3 regions of the Streptomyces gottesmaniae genome follow, and region 3 is predicted to be linked to each of the others. Evidence: predicted binding sites of a transcription regulator. Region 3 holds the regulator's gene; each other region holds the start of a gene.
The links. The regulator HspR, encoded in region 3, represses chaperone genes until heat shock. The targets are predictions, from matches to a motif close to TTGAGNNNNNNNNNCTCAA.

Region 1: lon (endopeptidase La) is a predicted target of HspR. The motif match lies at 2,417-2,435, and genes of this name have one in related genera.
Region 2: dnaK (molecular chaperone DnaK) is a predicted target of HspR. The motif match lies at 4,822-4,840, and genes of this name have one in related genera.

The regions. Positions count from the first base shown of each region.
Region 1 covers NZ_JAVRFJ010000002.1:350,773-357,138, reverse strand. Annotated here, with positions in the region: gene lon (endopeptidase La) at 1-2,394, opposite strand, end outside; gene RM704_RS04065 (rhomboid-like protein) at 2,598-3,458, opposite strand; gene RM704_RS04060 (TetR/AcrR family transcriptional regulator) at 3,637-4,338, opposite strand; gene RM704_RS04055 (glycoside hydrolase family 3 protein) at 4,672-6,366, shown strand, end outside.
Region 2 covers NZ_JAVRFJ010000003.1:183,963-190,328, reverse strand. Annotated here, with positions in the region: gene RM704_RS05060 (4a-hydroxytetrahydrobiopterin dehydratase) at 1-265, opposite strand, end outside; gene RM704_RS05055 (helix-turn-helix domain-containing protein) at 395-1,252, shown strand; gene RM704_RS05050 (hypothetical protein) at 1,256-1,699, opposite strand; gene RM704_RS05045 (Sco1979 family transcriptional regulator) at 1,969-2,832, shown strand; gene dnaK (molecular chaperone DnaK) at 2,892-4,748, opposite strand; gene RM704_RS05035 (OsmC family protein) at 4,873-5,298, opposite strand; gene RM704_RS05030 (vWA domain-containing protein) at 5,431-6,366, opposite strand, start outside.
Region 3 covers NZ_JAVRFJ010000046.1:81,884-88,249, forward strand. Annotated here, with positions in the region: gene RM704_RS37760 (fibronectin type III domain-containing protein) at 1-1,484, shown strand, start outside; gene RM704_RS37765 (PA14 domain-containing protein) at 1,684-3,747, shown strand; gene RM704_RS37770 (heat shock protein transcriptional repressor HspR) at 3,895-4,347, opposite strand; gene dnaJ (molecular chaperone DnaJ) at 4,353-5,531, opposite strand; gene grpE (nucleotide exchange factor GrpE) at 5,601-6,287, opposite strand; gene dnaK (molecular chaperone DnaK) at 6,284-6,366, opposite strand, start outside.

The DNA of each region.
Region 1 (6,366 bases), on a different contig from region 3:
CACGGGCACCTCCACCGCCGCCGGGGCCAGGGCCAGTTCCAGGACCTGACGGACATCGGTGACCGCGTGGACGTCGAGCTTGTCCAGGACCTCGGCGGGCACGTCGTCGAGGTCGGCCTCGTTCCGCTTAGGAATGATGACGGTGGTGACACCGGCCCGGTGCGCGGCGAGCAGCTTCTGCTTCACCCCACCGATGGGCAGCACCCGCCCGGTCAGCGAGACCTCACCCGTCATCGCCACGTCCGTACGGACCAGCCGCCCGGACAGGAGCGAGGCGAGGGCCGTCGTCATGGTGACGCCGGCGCTCGGGCCGTCCTTCGGCACCGCGCCCGCCGGGAAGTGGATGTGCACGCCCCGGTCCTTGAGGTCGGCGACGGGCAGCTCCAGTTCCGCGCCGTGCGAGCGGAGGAAGGAGAGGGCGATCTGCGCGGACTCCTTCATCACGTCGCCCAGCTGGCCGGTGAGGGTCAGCCCCGCCGCGCCCGTCTCCGGGTCGGCGAGCGACGCCTCGACGTACAGCACGTCGCCGCCCGCGCCGGTGACGGCGAGCCCCGTCGCGACGCCCGGCACGGCCGTACGCCGCTCCGCCGGGTCCTGCGCCGCCTCGGGCACGTGGTGCGGTCGCCCGATGAGCCCGCGCAGGTCCCCGTCGGTGACGGTGAACGGCAGCTCCCGCTGCCCCAGTTCGTGCTGGGCCGCGACCTTGCGCAGCAGCCGCGCCACGGACCGCTCCAGGTTCCGTACGCCCGCCTCCCGCGTGTACTCACCGGCGAGCTTGCGCAGCGCGCTCTCGTCGAGCACGACCTCGTCGGCGTCGAGCCCGGCCCGCTCCAGCTGCCGGGGCAGCAGGTGGTCCCGGGCGATGACGACCTTCTCGTCCTCCGTGTACCCGTCGAGCCGGACGAGCTCCATCCGGTCGAGCAGTGCCTCGGGGATCGCCTCCAGCACGTTGGCCGTGGCGAGGAAGACGACGTCGCTCAGGTCCAGTTCGACCTCCAGGTAGTGGTCCCGGAAGGTGTGGTTCTGCGCGGGGTCGAGGACTTCGAGCAGCGCCGCCGCCGGGTCGCCCCGGAAGTCCGAGCCCACCTTGTCGATCTCGTCGAGCAGGACGACCGGGTTCATCGAACCGGCCTCCTTGATGGCGCGGACGATACGGCCGGGCAGCGCGCCCACGTACGTACGCCGGTGCCCGCGGATCTCGGCCTCGTCGCGCACACCGCCGAGCGCGACCCGGACGAACTTGCGCCCCATGGCGTGCGCCACGGACTCGCCGAGGCTGGTCTTGCCGACACCGGGCGGCCCGACGAGCGCGAGCACGGCACCGCCGCGCCGCCCGCCGACGACGCCGAGCCCGCGTTCGGCCCGCCGCTTGCGCACCGCGAGGTACTCGGTGATGCGCTCCTTGACGTCCTCCAGCCCGGCGTGCTCGGCGTCGAGGACACCCTTCGCCCCCTGGATGTCGTACTCGTCCTCGGTCCGCTCGTTCCACGGGAGTTCCAGGACGGTGTCGAGCCAGGTGCGGATCCATCCGCCCTCGGGCGACTGGTCGCTGGACCGCTCCAGCTTGTCGACCTCCTTGAGCGCGGCCTCCCGCACCGCCTCCGGCAGGTCGGCGGCCTCCACGCGCGCCCGGTAGTCGTCGGACTCCTCGCCGTCCTTCTCGCCGTTGAGCTCGCGCAGTTCCTTGCGGACGGCTTCGAGCTGACGCCGCAGCAGGAACTCGCGCTGCTGCTTGTCGACGCCTTCCTGGACGTCCTTGGCGATGGTCTCGGCGACGTCCTGCTCGGCGAGGTGGTCGCGGAGCAGCTGGGTGGCGAGCTTCAGCCGGGCGACGGGGTCGGCGGTCTCCAGGAGCTGGATCTTCTGCTCGACGGTGAGGAAGGGCGAGTAGCCGGAGTTGTCGGCGAGTGCGGAGACGTCGTCGATGGCCTGCACCCGGTCCACGACCTGCCAGGCGCCGCGCTTACGCAGCCAGCTGGTGGCAAGTGCCTTGTACTCCTTGAGGAGTTCGACGACCTGGCCGGGCAGCGGCTCCGGCACGCTCTCGTCGAGGCGGGTCCCCTCCACCCACAGGGCGGCGCCGGGTCCGGTGGTCCCGGCCCCGATCCGCACCCGCCCTATGGCACGGATGAGCGCTCCCGGATCTCCGTCGGCCAGCCGTCCGACCTGCTCGACGGTCCCGAGCACACCCGTGCTCGCGTACGACCCGTCGATCCTCGGTACCAGCAGCACCTTCGGCTTCCCGGGCACCGCCCGCGCCGCGGCCTGCGCGGCCTCCACCGCGGCCCGTACATCGGTGTCATTGAGGTCCAGGGGCACCACCATTCCCGGCAGCACGACCTCGTCGTCGAGCGGCAGTACGGGCAGGGTGAGCGGTGCGGACGTCGATGCCATGATCTCTCCCTCGGCAGTCAAGTTGAGCTATGCGGACTCAATGCACATGAGCCGAGGAATGTTCCCCGAGAGGGCGACCGTTCGCTGTGGGCGATCACGACCGCCCTGCCTGCGACGTCGCAGGCGCCGAGAGGGCTCCCTTCGGCGCCGCCCGCCGCGGCACTCCGCTTCCCGGGCTCCCCCTCGACCCGCGCGGTACGCGGCTACGCGCCGGTCGTGGCGGCCTGAGCCCGACCCGTACCCGTTTCCGAGCCGACCGGACCACCTCGCGCCGCCCGCCGCCACCGTCGTACCGCGGGCCACGTCGCCACCCCGATGGCCAGGGACAGCAGATGCCCCCAGTTGGTCATCGGGTCCGTGAACGCGATCAGGTCGTCCACCAGCATCCCGCCGAAGCCCAGCAGGAGCAGCCACCGCGGCCAGGGCGGCAGCAGGCCCGCCAACGCGCCGGCGCTCGCGGCCACACCGAAGCTGATGCCGTAGTCGAGGCGGTGGAGGGAACTGTCGGGGAGGTGGCCGGCCAGGACGGCGAAGCCCACCGGGACCTCCGTCGCCAGGGTGGCGAGGACATGGCCCAGCAGGAAGACGCCGGCCGTGCGCCACCCGCCGATCCGGCGCTCCAGCGCGGTCAGCACCAGCAGAAAGGCCAGGGCGTACAGGGAACCGACCCCGCCCGCGACCCACAGCGCGCTCGCGAGCAGCACCGGCACCGGGGTGCGGACCAGATGCGCCACATCCGTACTGGAGCCCTGATGCAGGACGTGCACCAGGGTCGGGTCGGCGTACTCGGCGACGAGCGAGGTCATCACGAGGACGGTGGCGTAGAAGAAGGTGAAGGGCGTGCCGACGGGGGTGGGGAGCAGCCGCCAGGGGCGCGGGAACGGGAGGCGCCGGTGCCGGGAGGATGTACGCCCGGCGCGCGCCTCGGTCTCCTCCGCGCACGCCCCGGCATCCGCAGCCTCCGCCGGCTCCCGCTCGGTCGCCCGCCCGGGTGTCGCACCCGGCTGCCGCGGGATGCCGTCGAGGACGGGCCCCGCGGCCTCCACAGTCTCGGCGGCGTCCAAGGTGAGGGGCTCCTTCCGTTTCACCTCACCCTCGACGCCCCGGCACGCCCCTGTCTGTGACCCCCGCCACCCGAAGGGCGATTCACAGCAGACCGACAGCACTCGGGCCTCCACGAGCCCACCGCCACCACTCCACCGGTGCCACCCCTCCGCACGGGCCCTCCGCACCGGCCCTCCCCTACGAGCCCTCCGCGCCGATCTCCCTCCGCACCCGCTCCACATACGCCCGGAAGCGGCCCGCCATGTCGAACCCCTTCGGATCGAGCACCCACTGGATCTGCAGCCCGTCCATCACCGCGGCGAGCTCCTGCGCGACGGCCAGGACATCCGTGTCGGCCCGCAGTTCACCGCTGTCCACGCCGCGCCGCAGTACTCCGGACAGGGTGCCCACCACCTCGGCGTACCGCTCGACGAAGTACGCGTGGGCGGGGTGCCCGGGGTCGCCGGCCTCGGCGGCCAGGACGTTGAACATCCGGGTGCGGCCCAGCCGCGCGCCGTTGTACTCGGCGAGTCGCACGAGGGCCGTGAACATCTGGGCCGCCGACTCGAACTCCCGCGAGAAGAACCGCTCCCGGTCGCTTGCGTCTATGCGTTCGAGGACCTGGACGAGAAGGTCCTCCTTGCTGGGGAAGTGATGCAGCAGCCCGCCCTGGGTGATGCCGACCTCGGCGGCGATCCGGGCCAACGAGGAGGCGTGGAAGCCCCGCTGGGCGAAGTGGTCGACGGCGGCGTCGAGAATGCGCAGCCGCCGCTCGTCCCCGACGGCGTACGTGCCCCGCGCGCCGGAGCCCTCCGCCTGGCGCGCGGCGGAGCTGTCGGGCCCGTCGGGCTCGCGCGCCACGGAGCTGTCGGACCCTTCCGACCTCCGGTTCCGCACCATGGCCGCCACCCTAGCCCCGCCACGCCGCCTCGCAGGCCTTCGCGGACCGGCGGTTACACGAGTCAATCCCCCTTTCTTTCAAGCCATGTACCGCGTGAGAGTGGCCACTTGTCCAAAACCTAGTACCCACTCGGTTTTGCTGCTTCCCTGAACGGGCCTGCGCGGCGACGGCCCCCTCGCCCCAGGAGAGCCCATGGCCGTCACCCCGGACGCCGTGCCGCTCGGCAAGGCGACCGCTCAGGGGGGTGGTCCGCCCGGCCACCGCTTCGTACCACCGTTCCGAACCCGGCAACCGTCCCGACCCAGGCCACCGTCTCCTCCAAGGAACCCCGGATGACCACAGCCCCGTACCGCGACCCGAGCCGTCCCGTCGACGAACGGGTGGAGGACCTCGTGGCCCGGATGACCCTCGCGGAGAAGGCGGGTCAGCTCTTCCACACGATGCTGACGATGAACGGCGACGGGACGCTCGCCGAGGCGACCGACGGGCCGTTCCCCCGGCAGGGCACCACGGAACTGGTCGTGGGCGGCCATCTGACCCACTTCAACCTCGTGGGCCGGTACGGGACGCGGGAGACGGCGGAATGGGTCAACCGGCTCCAGGCACTCGCGGCCGACACCCGACTGGGCATCCCGGTCACCCTCTCCACCGACCCGCGCCACTCGTTCACCGACAACCCGGGCGCGTCCTTCGCCTCCGGCGCCTTCTCGACCTGGCCCGAGCCCCTGGGCCTGGCCGCGATCGGCGAGCCGGAGCTGGTGGAGCGGTTCGGCGACACCGTCCGCCGCGAGTACCTCGCCGTCGGCCTGCGGGTCGCCCTGCACCCGCAGATCGACCTCGCCACCGAGCCCCGCTGGGCTCGCCAGTCCGGCACCTTCGGCTCGTCCGCCAAGGTCACGAGCGCGCTGGTCAGGGCGTACATCCGCGGCCTCCAGGGGCCCCGGCTCGGTCCGCGCTCGGTCGCCGCCATGGTCAAGCACTTCCCCGGCGGCGGCCCGCAACGGGACGGTGAGGACCCGCACTTCCCGCACGGCAAGGAGCAGATCTATCCGGGTGGCATGCGTGACTACCACCTCGCGCCGTTCCGGGCGGCCGTCGAGGCCGGGTGCTCGCAGGTGATGCCGTACTACGGACTGCCGATCGGCGTGGACGGCTGGGAGGAGGTCGGTTTCGGCTTCAACCGGGACGTCCTGACCGGCCTGCTGCGCGACCGCCTCGGCTTCGACGGCATCGTCTGCACCGACTGGGGCCTGCTCACCGACGCCGTCATCGCCGGCGAGACGCACCAGGCCCACGCCTGGGGCGTCGAACACCTCACCGTCGCCGAGCGCGCCGCGAAGGCCCTGGACGCGGGCGCCGACCAGTTCGGCGGCGAACAGTGCCCCGAGGTGATCGTCGAGCTGGTCCGCTCCGGCCGGATCAGCGAGGAGCGCGTCGACGCCTCCGTCCGCCGCCTCCTGCGCGAGAAGTTCGTCCTCGGCCTCTTCGAGAGGCGGTACGTCGATCCGGACCGCGCCGAGGAGACCGTGGGCGCGAGCGAGTTCACCGCCCTGGGCGAGGCCGCCCAGCGCCGCTCGCTCACCGTCCTGACCAACCACTCCCTCCTCCCGCTCACCGACCGCCCGAACCTGTACGTCGAAGGAGTGGGCGCGCAGACGGCGTCCCTGTACGGCAATGTCGTGGCCGACCCTGCCCACGCGGACGTGGCCGTGCTGCGGCTGCGCACTCCGTACGAGGAACGGCCGGGATTCCTCGAGTCCCTCTTCCACTCCGGGTCGTTGGCGTTCGACGAGGAGCGGCTGAAGGACATCCTGGCGCTGCTGGCGGCCGTGCCCACCCTGGTCTGCGTCAACCTGGAGCGGCCCGCCGTGCTCCCGGAGATCGCCGCGAACGCCGCCGCGCTGGTCGCCGACTACGGGGCCTCGGACACGGCCCTGCTCGACGTGGCCTTCGGCCGGGCCCGGGCCGAGGGCCGGCTGCCCTTCGAACTGCCGCGTTCCATGGCGGCCGTCGAGGCGTCCCGTCCG
Region 2 (6,366 bases), on a different contig from region 3:
GGGCCAGCTCGAAGTCCTTCTCGGTGACGGCGCCGCCCGCGCTGTGGGTGTGGATGGTCAGCGACACCGTGTCGTAGCCGAGCGTGAGGTCGGAGTGGTGGTCGAGCTCCTCCTGGGTCTGGGCGATGTGCACGACCATCGCGGTCGCCGCGAAGTGCGAGGCCAGCCGGTAGGAGCGGGCGATCCGGTCCCCGTCCAGCGACCAGCCGGGCAGCTCCGCCAGCCGGTCCTCGATCTCCTTCTGCGACAAGGGTTCGACGGGCATGGCCCACTCCTTCCGGGACGTCCCCTCCGTGACGTGCGGTCCCTTCCAGCGTGCCACAGACGGACCGCCGAGTCCCTGGTCAGGAGCCCGGACGCGCCATACCTCGATCGGCTCGGCTACGTTCTCCGCATGACCAGTGTCCCGACCGGTGCCCCGGGCCGTCCCACCGCACCCGCCGACCAGGGCGTGGGCCCGCTGCTGCGGGCCTGGAGAGAACAACGACGGGTCAGTCAGCTGGAGTTGGCACTGCGTGCGGGTTCCTCGGCGCGGCACATCAGCTTCGTCGAGACGGGCCGCTCCCGCCCGAGCGAGGAGATGGTGCTGCGGCTCGCCGAGCACCTGGACGTACCCGTACGGGAGCGCAACGCGCTGCTGCTCGCGGCCGGTTACGCCCCGCGTTACCCGGAGACCCCGCTCGACGATCCGTCGATGGGCGCGCTGCGGGAGGGCATGGAACGGCTGATCCAGGGCTACGAGCCGTATCCGGCGCTGGTGATGAACGCGACGTACGACGTCCTGGCCGCCAACCGGGGCATCGTCATGCTCCTCGACGGGATCCCCGAGTCGCTGCTCGTCCCTCCGCTCAACGCGATGCGGTTGACGCTGCATCCCGAGGGCATGGCGCCGCGCATCCGGAATCTGCGAGCCTGGCGCGGGCACCTGCTGGAGCAGATGGAGCGGCAGATGGCGCTGCACCGTTCGGAGCCGCTGCGGGCGCTGTACGAGGAGGTGGCGGCGTATCCGCTGCCGCCGGGCACCGCCGAGGCCGATACCGGCGAGGACGCGGGGGCGGGGCCCGGCGCGGAACGGAGTGCCTACTTCGCGCTGCCGATGCGGATCGAGCACGAGGGCCGGGTGCTGTCCTTCGTCTCCTCGGTGTCCACCTTCAACACCCCCATGGACGTGACCGTGGCCGAGCTGGCCATCGAGACGTTCCTCCCGGCCGACCCGGCGACGGTCAAGTACCTGCACGAGCTGATGTCCTGACGCTCAGCCGGCGTCCCTCCGGTCGCGGGCCGCGCGGAGGGCGAGGTGCTGGACCGCCGCGAACCCGGCCACGGTGACCGCCTGGAGCAGCGTCCACACCGCGCCGGCCGTGCTCGGCGTCAGCCACAGCACCAGGGCGACGAGGCTGAGGGCCGCCCAGGCGAGGTTGGCCTCGATCACGACCCGTACGGGCGGCGTCGGCGGACGCTCACGCGTGGCCAGCAGGGCGACACCCGCCGCGTACACCGAGAGGAACGCGCCGAGCCCGACGAGCAGCCCGGGGTCGACGCCGAGGAAGCGGCCGAGGGGGGCGGAGGCCAGGAGGTAGGCGAGCCCGTTCGCTCCGGTCACCGCCGCGTCGGTGGCCAGGAAGCGGCGCAGCATGGTGCGGGGATCGGCGGTCCGGGCGAGGACGGCGAGCCGGTCCGTCGGGATGGTCATGGACATGGCACATCACGCTCCGTCGAAGTGGTGGGCGGGAAACGGAAGGGTCCGGAAGGCCCGGGACCCCGAGGGGTACCCGGTGGGCCCCGGTGCCCTCACCTTGCCGCGCGGGGCGTACGGCGGTCGATTACCTCCGAGGTCATGGCTCCCCGTATCCTGCGGCGGCGCCGGGACCGGAGGCCGGCGGAGCATCGGGTTCCGGCTGCCTCTGTGAGATGTCCACCTGGTCATGACAGACTGGTCAGGGATCTCGGCGCGTGGGGAGGCGTGGCGTGAGTGAGCGGCGGCCCGCGCCCACCGTGGGTCAGGTGGTGCTCGGAAGACGGCTCCAGGAACTGCGGGAGTCCGCCGGGCTGAAGCGCGAGGAGGCGGCACGCGTCCTCCGGGTCGCCCCGGCGACCGTACGGCGCATGGAGACCGCCGATGTCGCGCTCAAGATCCCGTACGTCCAGGTGCTGCTGACGACGTACGGTGTCGCCGAGCACGAGGTCGCCGCCTTCGTGACGCTGGCCGAGGAGGCGAACAAGCCGGGGTGGTGGCAGCGGTTCCACGATGTGCTGCCCGACTGGTTCAGCGTGTACGTCAGCCTGGAGGGCGCGGCACACCTGATCCGGCAGTACGAGCCGCACTTCGTGCCGGGGATGCTGCAGACGGAGGAGTACGCGCGGGCCGTGATGGAGGCCGGGACGGTCGGGCAGACCGGTCCCGAGGCGATCGAACGGCATGTGTCGCTACGGATGGCGAGACAGAAGCTCCTCACGCAGGAGAAGCCGCCGCACCTGTGGGTGATCATGGACGAGACGGCCCTCGCGCGTCCGGTGAGCATCCGCTCCCAGGTCATGCGCGACCAGCTCGACCGTCTCCTCGAAGTCACCGAGAGGGACCATGTGATCCTCCAGGTCTGCGAGTTCGCCAGCGGCCCCCACCCGGGCACCTACGCCCCCTTCTCCCTCTTCCGCTTCGCCGAACCCGAACTCCCCGACATGGTCTACACCGAGTACCTCACGGGCGCCCTCTACCTCGACTCCCGCACCGAGGTCGCCCTGCACCTCGAAGTCCTCGACCACATGGCCGCGCACGCGGCCTCCGCCGAGACGACGAGACAGATCCTCAAGCGGTACCGCGACAGGTACTGAGCGGCTCGCCCACGGCCCGCGCGCGGCCGGCCCGGCCCGGTCCGGTCCCCGCGGAAGGCTCACGCCGCCCCTCCCTTCGGCCCCCTCTCCTCGTCCACGATCTCCGCGTCGACCACGGTCTCGTCCTCGCTGGGGTCCGGTGGCGGTGGGTCGGCCTGGGCGCGGGAGGAGGCCGCGTACATGGACTGGCCCATGCGCTGGCTGACGGTGGACAGGTGGTCGACGGCGGTGCGCAGGGGCGCGGTGTCCTCGGGGTGCTCCAGGAGCCGTTTCACCTCCGCCACCGCGGCCTCCATCTCGGCCCTGCTGTCGGCGGGGACCCGTTCCTCGTTGTCGCGGAGGAACTTCTCCGTCTGGTAGGTGAGTTGCTCGGCGTGGTTGCGTGTCTCGGCCGCCTCACGGCGCCGGCGGTCGTCGTCGGCGTACTGCTCGGCCTCCCGCATCATGCGGTCGATGTCGTCCTTGGGGAGCGCGGAGCCGCCGGTCACCGTCATCTTCTGTTCGCGGCCGGTGGCGAGATCCTTCGCCGAGACATGCATGATGCCGTTCGCGTCGATGTCGAAGGCCACCTCGATCTGCGGGACGCCACGCGGCGCGGGCGGCAGCCCGGTGAGGTCGAAGACACCCAGCTTCTTGTTGTACGCGGCGATCTCCCGCTCACCCTGGTACACCTGGATGCCGACCGAGGGCTGGTTGTCCGCCGCCGTCGTGAAGATCTCCGAACGGCGCGTGGGAATCGTCGTGTTGCGCTCGATGAGCTTGGTCATGATGCCGCCCTTGGTCTCGATGCCCAGGGACAACGGGGTGACGTCGAGCAGCAGCACGTCCTTCACGTCACCGCGGATGACGCCCGCCTGCAGCGCGGCGCCGACCGCCACCACCTCGTCGGGGTTCACCCCCTTGTGCGGGTCCTTGCCGGTGAGTTCCCGCACCAGGTCGCTCACGGCGGGCATCCGTGTCGAACCGCCCACGAGGATGACGTGGTCGATCGCGGCGAGCTTCACCCCCGCGTCCTTGACGGCCTGGTGGAAGGGCGTCCTGCACCGGTCGAGCAGATCCGCGGTCAGCTCCTGGAACTGGGCGCGCGTCAGCCCCTCCTCCAAGTGGAGGGGTCCCTCGGCGGAGGCGGTGATGTACGGGAGGTTGATGGACGTCTCGGAGGAGCTGGACAGCTCGATCTTGGCCCGCTCCGCCCCCTCGCGCAGCCGCTGCAACGCCATCTTGTCGCGGCCGAGATCGACGCCGTACTGCCCCTGGAAGCGTTTGACGAGATGTTCGACCACCCGCTGGTCCCAGTCGTCGCCCCCGAGCCGGGTGTCGCCGTTGGTGGCCTCCACCTCGATGACCCCCTCACCGATCTCCAGGAGGGAGACGTCGAAGGTGCCGCCGCCGAGGTCGAAGACGAGGACGGTCTGCTCCTCGCCCCGGTCCAGGCCGTACGCGAGGGCCGCGGCCGTGGGCTCGTTGATGATCCGCAGGACCTTCAGGCCCGCGATCTCCCCCGCCTCCTTGGTCGCCTGCCGCTGCGCGTCGTCGAAGTACGCGGGCACGGTGATGACGGCGTCGGTGACGTCCTCGCCGAGATACGACTCCGCGTCCCGCTTCAGCTTCTGCAGGACGCGCGCGGACAGTTCCTGGGCCCGGTAGCGGGTACCGTCCACGGAGCCCTGCGCGGGGAAGCGCCAACTCGCGTCCCCCATGTGGCGTTTGACGGAGCGCGCGGTGCGCTCCACGTTCGTCACGGCCTGCCGCTTGGCGACCTCGCCGACGAGCACCTCGCCGTTCTTGGCGAAGGCCACCACCGACGGTGTGGTCCGCTGCCCCTCCGCGTTGACGACGACGGTCGGCTCGCCGCCCTCCAGGACCGCCACCACCGAGTTCGTCGTACCGAGATCGATCCCGACCGCACGCCCCATCGCCGTCCCCTTCCAGCGGAGTTCCGCAAGGATCCGCAAGGTCCGCCAAGTGTTCCCACCACCAGCACAAAACTTGAGTGGGTTCTTGTCAACGGGGCGGAGACGGGGCGCACGAAGCAGGCGGTCAGACCAGTTCGGCCGTGAGCGTGATCGTCGTGCCGGTCAGGGCCTGGCTGACCGGGCAGTTCTTCTTTGCGCCCTCGGCCGCCTCCTGGAAGCCGGCCGCGTCCAGGCCGGGGACCTCGCCGCGGACGGTGAGGTGGATACCGGTGATGCCCTCACCGGGCTGGAAGGTCACGTCGGCCTTGGTCTCCAGGCGGGTGGGCGGGTTGCCCGCGCCGGTGAGGCCGTGGGAGAGCGCCATGGAGAAGCAGCTGGAGTGGGCGGCCGCGATCAGCTCCTCGGGGCTGGTCTTGCCGTTCGCCTGCTCCGCGCGCGACGGCCACGACACCGGCTGCGAGCCGATGCCGGAGGAGTCGAAGGTGACGGTGCCGGTGCCCTTGAGCAGCTCGCCTTCCCAGACGGTGTGTGCGGTGCGCGTGGTGGCCACGATGAGTCCTTTCTATGGGTCACGATGCCGGAGCCCCGCGTAGTGGGGGTCCCGTTGCGGAAGTTCCGTCGCGGGGATCCCGTTGCCGGGGTTCCGTGCCCCCATCCGATCACACTCCGGCGGATGGGAGGCTCATCTCACCCTGAACACCGGCCCCTGCGCGGTGAACGGCAGGCGAGCACCCTGGGGAATCAGATAGGCGTGCTCCCGCCGCACCCGCAGCACGTCGCACCAGCCGTCCGTGATGACGAGGACGGGCGCGCCCGGCGGGAAGTCGTCGGCGCGGTGCAGCAGATCGACGCCCGGCTGCAACTCCGTACCGCCGCGCCCGCGCACCCGCACCCGCCCCGCGATCTCGGTGACCGGCAGGAATCCCGCGTCGTGCGGGGCCGCGTCGCAGAAGACGACCCGGGCGGCCGGTACGTCACGGGCCGCGGCGTACGAGGCGATCGCGCCCAGTGCCTTGCCGAGCAGCGTCCGGTCCATGGAGCCGGAGGTGTCGAGGACGACGCCGAAGGTGCAGCGGGCGATCTCCTCGGGTGGGAAGTACCGCCCGGCGCGCGGGATGTCGGGGGTGGCGGACTGCCGACGCGAGGGGCGCGCGTAGGTCCGTACGGCCCGGGGGCTGGGCACGAACTCGTCGAACCAGCGCGCCAGTCGCGCGTCCCAGGGCAGGGGCGGATGGCTGAGGGCACGGATCTCCTCGACCAGGCCGGCCGGCAGGAGGCCGCGTTCCTGCCGCTCGTGCAGATCGAAGCCCCGGGCGAGGCCCCGGCGGTAGAACTCGTCGAGGTCCACGTAGTCGCGCGGCGCGCCGAGCGGACCGCCGAGGATGTCGCCGACGCCCTTGCCGCGCGGGGTGGCGAGCCGGCGCATCCGGCGCAGGTCGCCGGCGATCCGGTCGTAGACCTCCTCGGCCGACAGTCCGGCCAGCCCGGGGTCGTACAGCAGTCCGTCGGGCATGGTGCCGACCTGCATCTCGCGCAACCAGTCGTTGATGACGTAGTCGGCGGCGACGTTGAACAGATACGGGTCGCGGGTGCCGCAGCGGTCGCCGTGGCGCAGGGC
Region 3 (6,366 bases):
GCGTCCGCTGGACCCTCACCCGCGACTTCGGCTCCGGCGGCCCCTTCACCCTCTCCACCTCCGGCCTCGACGGCATCCGCGTCCACCTCGACCCGGACACACCCGACGCCCGCAAGATCAACCTCTGGAAGAACGGCACCACGACCGTCTCCAAGACCCTCAACCTCACCATCCCCGCCGGCACACACACCCTCCGTGTCGACTACGTCAACTGGACCGGCTCCGCCAAGGTCAACTTCACGTACACGCCCCGCACCTCCGCCACCGTCGACAAGATCGCCCCGCTCCCCCCGACCGCCCCGACCGTGACGTACGACAAGACCACCGGCAAAGCCAAGCTGACCTGGGCGAAGAACAAGGAGATGGACCTAGCCGGCTACCGGGTTCTTCGTCGCCCCGCAACCAGTGACGGCTGGAAGAGGCTGACCGATACGGCAGCCGGCTCCGCCGCGTACACCGACGCCGCTCTGGCGAAGACCGGTGAGACGTACGTGTACGAGATCCGCGCGTACGACAAGGCCGGCAACGAGTCGGTCGGCAGCGCGGACCGGTCGGTCACGACGGTCGACCGGACCCCACCCCCCGTTCCCTCCCATGTCAAGGCGACCGATGGGCAGCCGGGGGTCACGCTGGCCTGGAACGCCGTGCCGGGCGCGGCGTACCACCTCGTCCACCGGCGCTGGGACGACGACGGCGGCGACAACCCCGTGGTCCAGGTGGCGAAGGTGACGTCCACCTCCTGGCTCGACACCACGGTGAAGGAGAACCTCGACTACAGCTACTGGGTCACCGCGGTCGACGAGGCAGGCAACAAGTCGGCGAAGTCGGCGGGCACCCCCGTCTCGCGGGGTGATCACGCCCCCTCCGCGCCCACCGGTCTGACCGCGACACCGCAACCGGCGGCCGGCATCGGGTTGACCTGGCAGGCTCCGAGGACTCCGATCGCCCAGGATCTGTCGCACTACCGGATCTACCGCGGCAACAGGCTCGTGGACACGGTGCGTTCCACGCAGACGTCGTTCATGGACTCCGGCGTTCGACACGGCCTTGCGTACACCTACACGGTGACCGCGGTCGACTTCGCCGAGAACGAGTCCGCCGCCTCGGCGTCGGCAACGGCCGTGGCTCCCACGGCCGGCCTCGGCCCGGCGGCCGTCACCGGCCTGACCGGGGCCATCGTCGGTCAGGATGTCGAGCTGACATGGCGAAGCAACCCCGAGGCGGACGAGGTGGACCACTATGACGTCTACCGGGGCCAACTCGTCGACGGCACCTGGCAGTACGAGCTGTGGAACTCCGTGGACGAGGGATCGACGGACCCCGATGAACCCCTGAGTTATGTCCAGGAGTTGTATGGCTCTCGCGGCGAGACCGTCCGCTGGGCGGTCGTCGCCGTGGACATCCATCGCAACTCCCGCTTCGACACCGGCGAGGAGTTCTCGTACGTCACCCTGACGGAACCGGTCGGCTCACCGGACGCGTAACGCGCGCTCCCTACGAACAGGCGGCCGATACCTGGGCACCCGGGGCCTTTGACCTCGTCCGGCACACACGCCCCACGGGCCCCGTACAACCAATCCCCCACCTCAGCTGTCTGATCGTCGGCGGTAGTGTCCCTGACCGCTGACGATCAGGCACCAGGCGTCCCACACAGGCACCGGCGCAGAAGGACCAAGGACCCAAGTGATCCCGAAAACCCCAGTCAGACGTACGGCCGGCGCGACCGCCGTCGTGCTCGCCACCGCTGGTGGACTGCTCGCCGCGACCGCCGCCCCCGCGTCCGCAGCCGTGACCTGCACCTCCCCCGTCTTCAAGCGACAGTTCTTCGCGAACACCACCTTCTCCGGCACCCCGAAGAAGACGGACTGCGACAGCGCGATCGACCAGAACTGGGGGACCGGCGCGCCCGCCACCGGGCTGCCGTCCAACAACTTCGGCGTCCGCTGGACCGTCACCCGGGACTTCGGGTCCGGCGGCCCGTTCACGCTCTCCGTCTCCGGCCTGGACGGGATCCGCGTCCATCTGGACCCGGGCACGACCGACGCCCGCAAGATCAACCTCTGGAAGAACGGCTCGACGACCGTCTCCAAGACGCTCAACCTCACCATCCCCTCCGGCAAGCACACCCTCCGCGTCGACTACGTCAACTGGACCGGCTCCGCCAAGGTCAAGTTCACGTACACCCCCCGCACCTCCGCCACCGTCGACACGGTCAAGCCCCTTGTCCCGGCCGGGGCTTCGGTGTCGTACGACTCGGAGACGGGCCAGGCCAAGCTGACCTGGGCGAAGAACAAGGAGATGGACCTCGCCGGGTACAAGGTCTACCGGCGACTCAAGGGCGCTTCGTTCGGCAGCACGCCGCTCGCGACGACCACCTCCACCTCGTACACCGACACCGGGCTGCCGAAGTCGGGCGCGGCGTACTACTACGAGGTCCGCGCCTACGACAAGGCGGGCAACAGGTCGGCGGGCACGGCCGGTCAACTGGTCACCACGGTGGACCGGATCCCGCCGACCGTCCGGGATCTGAAGGTCAGCGGTGAGTCCTCCCTCGACGGGGTGTCCCTCTGGTGGATGTCCGAGGGGGCCGAGACGAACCGGCTGCTGAGGGCAGCCTCGCCCGACGGGCCGTTCGAGGAGGTCAAGGGCCCCTGGGGCAACTCGGCGACCGATGCCACCGCCCCGTACGGGGAGACCTCGTACTACAAGGTCGCGGTGTCGGACGCGGCGGGCAATACCGCGTACTCGTCGGTGGTGTCGATCGCCAGGCCGCTCGCGGTGCCGTACCTCTGGAAGACGGAGAACCGGCCCGAGGACGGCGGCGGCGTCGATCTGCGCTGGGACGTGTCGCCGTACGCGCCGAGCGAGTTCCGGGTCCACCGCGAGGAGCGCCGCTTCGACGAGGCGACCGGGACCTTCGACGTCGTCGACTCCCAGGTGGTGCCCTGCGCACCGAAGCTCGCCGACACCGCCTACGGCACCAAGTACAGCTACACCTGCACCGACACCACGGTCGTGCCGAGCCCCGACGACGGGTTCTACGTGTACTGGGTGACGACCGTCGACGCGCTCGGCCGGGAGTCGGCCCCCTCGCAGACCATCTCCCACGGCTACGGCGACGGCACCGCCCCGCCGCTCGTCACCGGGTTCACGGCCACCGCCACCGAGTACGGCACGGTCCTGGACTGGGACGACAGCCCGGTCGCCGACCTCGCCGAGTACAACGTGTTCCGGCTCAGCACGGTGGACGACGGGACCGGGTACACGCATGTGGGCACGGTCAAGGCGGGCACCAGCCGGCTCGTCGACTCGGCGAACCTCCAGGACGGCGAGCACCACACGTACTTCGTGGACGCGGTGGACACCTCGGGCAACTCCAATTACACGTCGGCCGACAAGATGGTGTCCACGACCGTCACCGAGCTCGACCTGCGGCCCACCGTGGAGACCCCTGCGGACTGGCTGGTCGGTGTGAACGCACGGGCCGCCGACGGCGCGGCCGCGGTCGATCTCACCTGGGAGCTGTCCAGCTCGTACAACGGGACGGACATCACCGGCTACCGGGTGTACCGGTGGAACCCGGCCACCGCCGCCTACGAGCCCCTGACCGCCGACCCGGTCACCGGCACGTCGTACACCGACACCACGGCCGCCGCCGGCGCCACCCACTTCTACTGGGTGACCGCCCTCCACGCCGACGGCACCGAATCGGCCCCCGGCGACGCCTGGGTGGCCCTGGCCCCCTGAGCACGCGAGGTCCCCTCGCACGCTCCACGGACCCGAGGCCCCCAGCGATCCCACCCAGACATACGTCGTGCGACATCGGGCCGGGGCACAGCAGGGGCCCGGAAGTTCACCTGAACCTCCGGGCCCCTGCCCACACTTGACGAACCGTCAGTCGGCTGCCTGGCGCCCCTTCGGCCGCCACACCACCAACGCGCTACTCTGCTGCACTTCCTGGTACGGCACCAGGTCGCGCCGGTACGACGCGTGGACGGCGGCCTCGCGCTGGCGCATGGCCGCGGCGGCACCGTCGAGGGCCGCCTCCATCTCGGCCACCCGCGACTGGAGCGCGGCGACCTGGTTCTCCAGTTCGATGATGCGCTTGATGCCGGCCAGGTTGATGCCCTCGTCCTGCGACAACTGCTGGACGGTGCGCAGCAGTTCGATGTCACGGGCCGAGTAGCGACGTCCGCGCCCGGCGGTGCGGTCCGGGGAGACCAGGCCGAGACGGTCGTACTGGCGCAGGGTCTGCGGGTGCAGACCGGAGAGCTGGGCGGCCACCGAGATGACGTACACCGGTGTCTCTTCCGTCAGCTCATAAGGGTTCCTACGGCGGCCGTCCATCACATTCATGCTCCCTTCGCGGCCTGGAACAGCTCCGCTCGCGGGTCCTCACCCGCGGTCGCCTCGCGATACGCCTCCAGCGCGTCACGAGCCTTCCCCGACAGGTCCTTCGGGACACTCACCTCGACGGTGATCAACAGGTCCCCGCGGGTGCCGTCCTTGCGGAAGGCGCCCTTGCCCCGGGCCCGCATCGTACGGCCGTTGGGGGTGCCCGGAGGCAGTTTCAGGGTGACCGGCGGTCCGCCCAGGGTCGGGACCCGGACCTCTCCGCCGAGCGCCGCCTCGGGGTACGTCACCGGGACGGTCACCGTGAGGTTGTCGTCCTTGCGGCCGAACACCGGGTGCGGGTCGACGTGCACGACGACGTACAGGTCGCCCGCCGGGCCGCCCCGTTCGCCGGGGGCGCCCTTGCCGCGCAGCCGGATCCGCTGGCCGTCGGAGACGCCCGCCGGGATCCGGACCTGCATGGTGCGGGAGGACTTGGCGCGGCCGGAGCCCTTGCAGATGTCGCAGGGGTGCTCGGCGATCAGACCGCGGCCCTTGCAGTCCGGGCAGGGGTCCGTCAGGGAGAAGCCGCCGCCGGAGCCCCGCGCGACCTGGCCGGTGCCGACGCACGTCGGGCACACCCGGGGTGTGCCGTTGGCGTCGCCGGTGCCCGAACAGGCTTTACAGGGCGACTGCGAGGACATCCTGAGCGGTACGGTCGCGCCCTCGATGGCCTCGGTGAAGCTCAGCGTGACCTCGGACTCGATGTCCTGGCCGCGCCGGGGCTGCACCCGCGTGGTGCCGGAGCTGCCCCGGTTGAACAGGCCGCCGAAGACATCGCCGATGCCCCCGCCGAAGCCGCCCGCCTGGCCACCGCCCTGAGCGCCGCCGCCGAAGAGGTCGCCCAGGTCGAAGTTGAACGAGCCGCCGCCGGCGCCGGGGCCGGGGCGGAAGCCGCCGTTGCCGAAGAGGGCGCGGGCCTCGTCGTACTCCTTGCGCTTCTTGGGGTCACCGAGGATGTCGTTGGCCTCGGAGATCTCCTTGAAGCGCTCCTCGGCCTTGGTGTTCCCCTTGTTGGCGTCCGGGTGGTACTCGCGGGCGAGCTTGCGGTACGCCTTCTTGATCTCGGCCTCGGTGGCGTCCTTGGGGACGCCGAGGACCTTGTAGTAGTCCTTCTCGATGAAGTCCTTGGTACTCATCCGCGACGTCCCTCCTTCCGCTCACCGTGCACGCCGCCGCGCACCTCGCCGTGTACGACGCCGTCGGCGTCAGCCCTCGTCCGGGCCACCGCTCTCCTTGTCGTCGGCCGCCGCCGCCTGCTCCTCGGAGCCCTCGGCCTTGGCGGGCTGCGCCCCCGGCTGGGGCTCGGCCACGGCCACCCGCGCGGGGCGGATGGTGCGCTCGCCGATGCGATACCCCGGCTGGAGAATCGCCACGCACGTCGTCTCGGTGACGTCGGGCGCGTAGCTGTGCATCAGGGCCTCGTGGATCGTCGGGTCGAAGGGCTCGCCCTCCTTGCCGAACTGCTGCAGGCCCATCTTCGCGGCGACGGTCTCGAGGGACTCGGCGACGGACTTGAAGCCGCCGACGAGTTCGCCGTGCTCGCGCGCCCGGCCGATGTCGTCGAGCACGGGCAGGAGTTCGGTCAGGAGGTTCGCGATGGCGATCTCCTTGACCGTGATCCGGTCGCGCTCGACCCGGCGACGGTAGTTCTGGTACTCGGCCTGGAGGCGCTGGAGGTCCGCCGTGCGCTCACCGAGCGCCGTACGCACCTGGTCCAGCTGCGCCGTCAGACCGGCCACCTGGGCCGTCGCTGCCGCGTCCCCGGCCGGGGCCGCCCCCTCCTGGGGGGCGGCCTTCGACTCGGCGTCCTCGGAGCCGGAGGGGACATCAGGCTGCTGCGGCTGAGCCGACTGCGGCTGCTGCTCGTCGAAGCCCGGGGTCTCCTCCGTCACGCGGCACCGTCCTTACGGTCCTCGTCGACGATCTCGGCGTCGACGACGTCATCGTCGGCCTTGGCGTCACCGGCGCCGG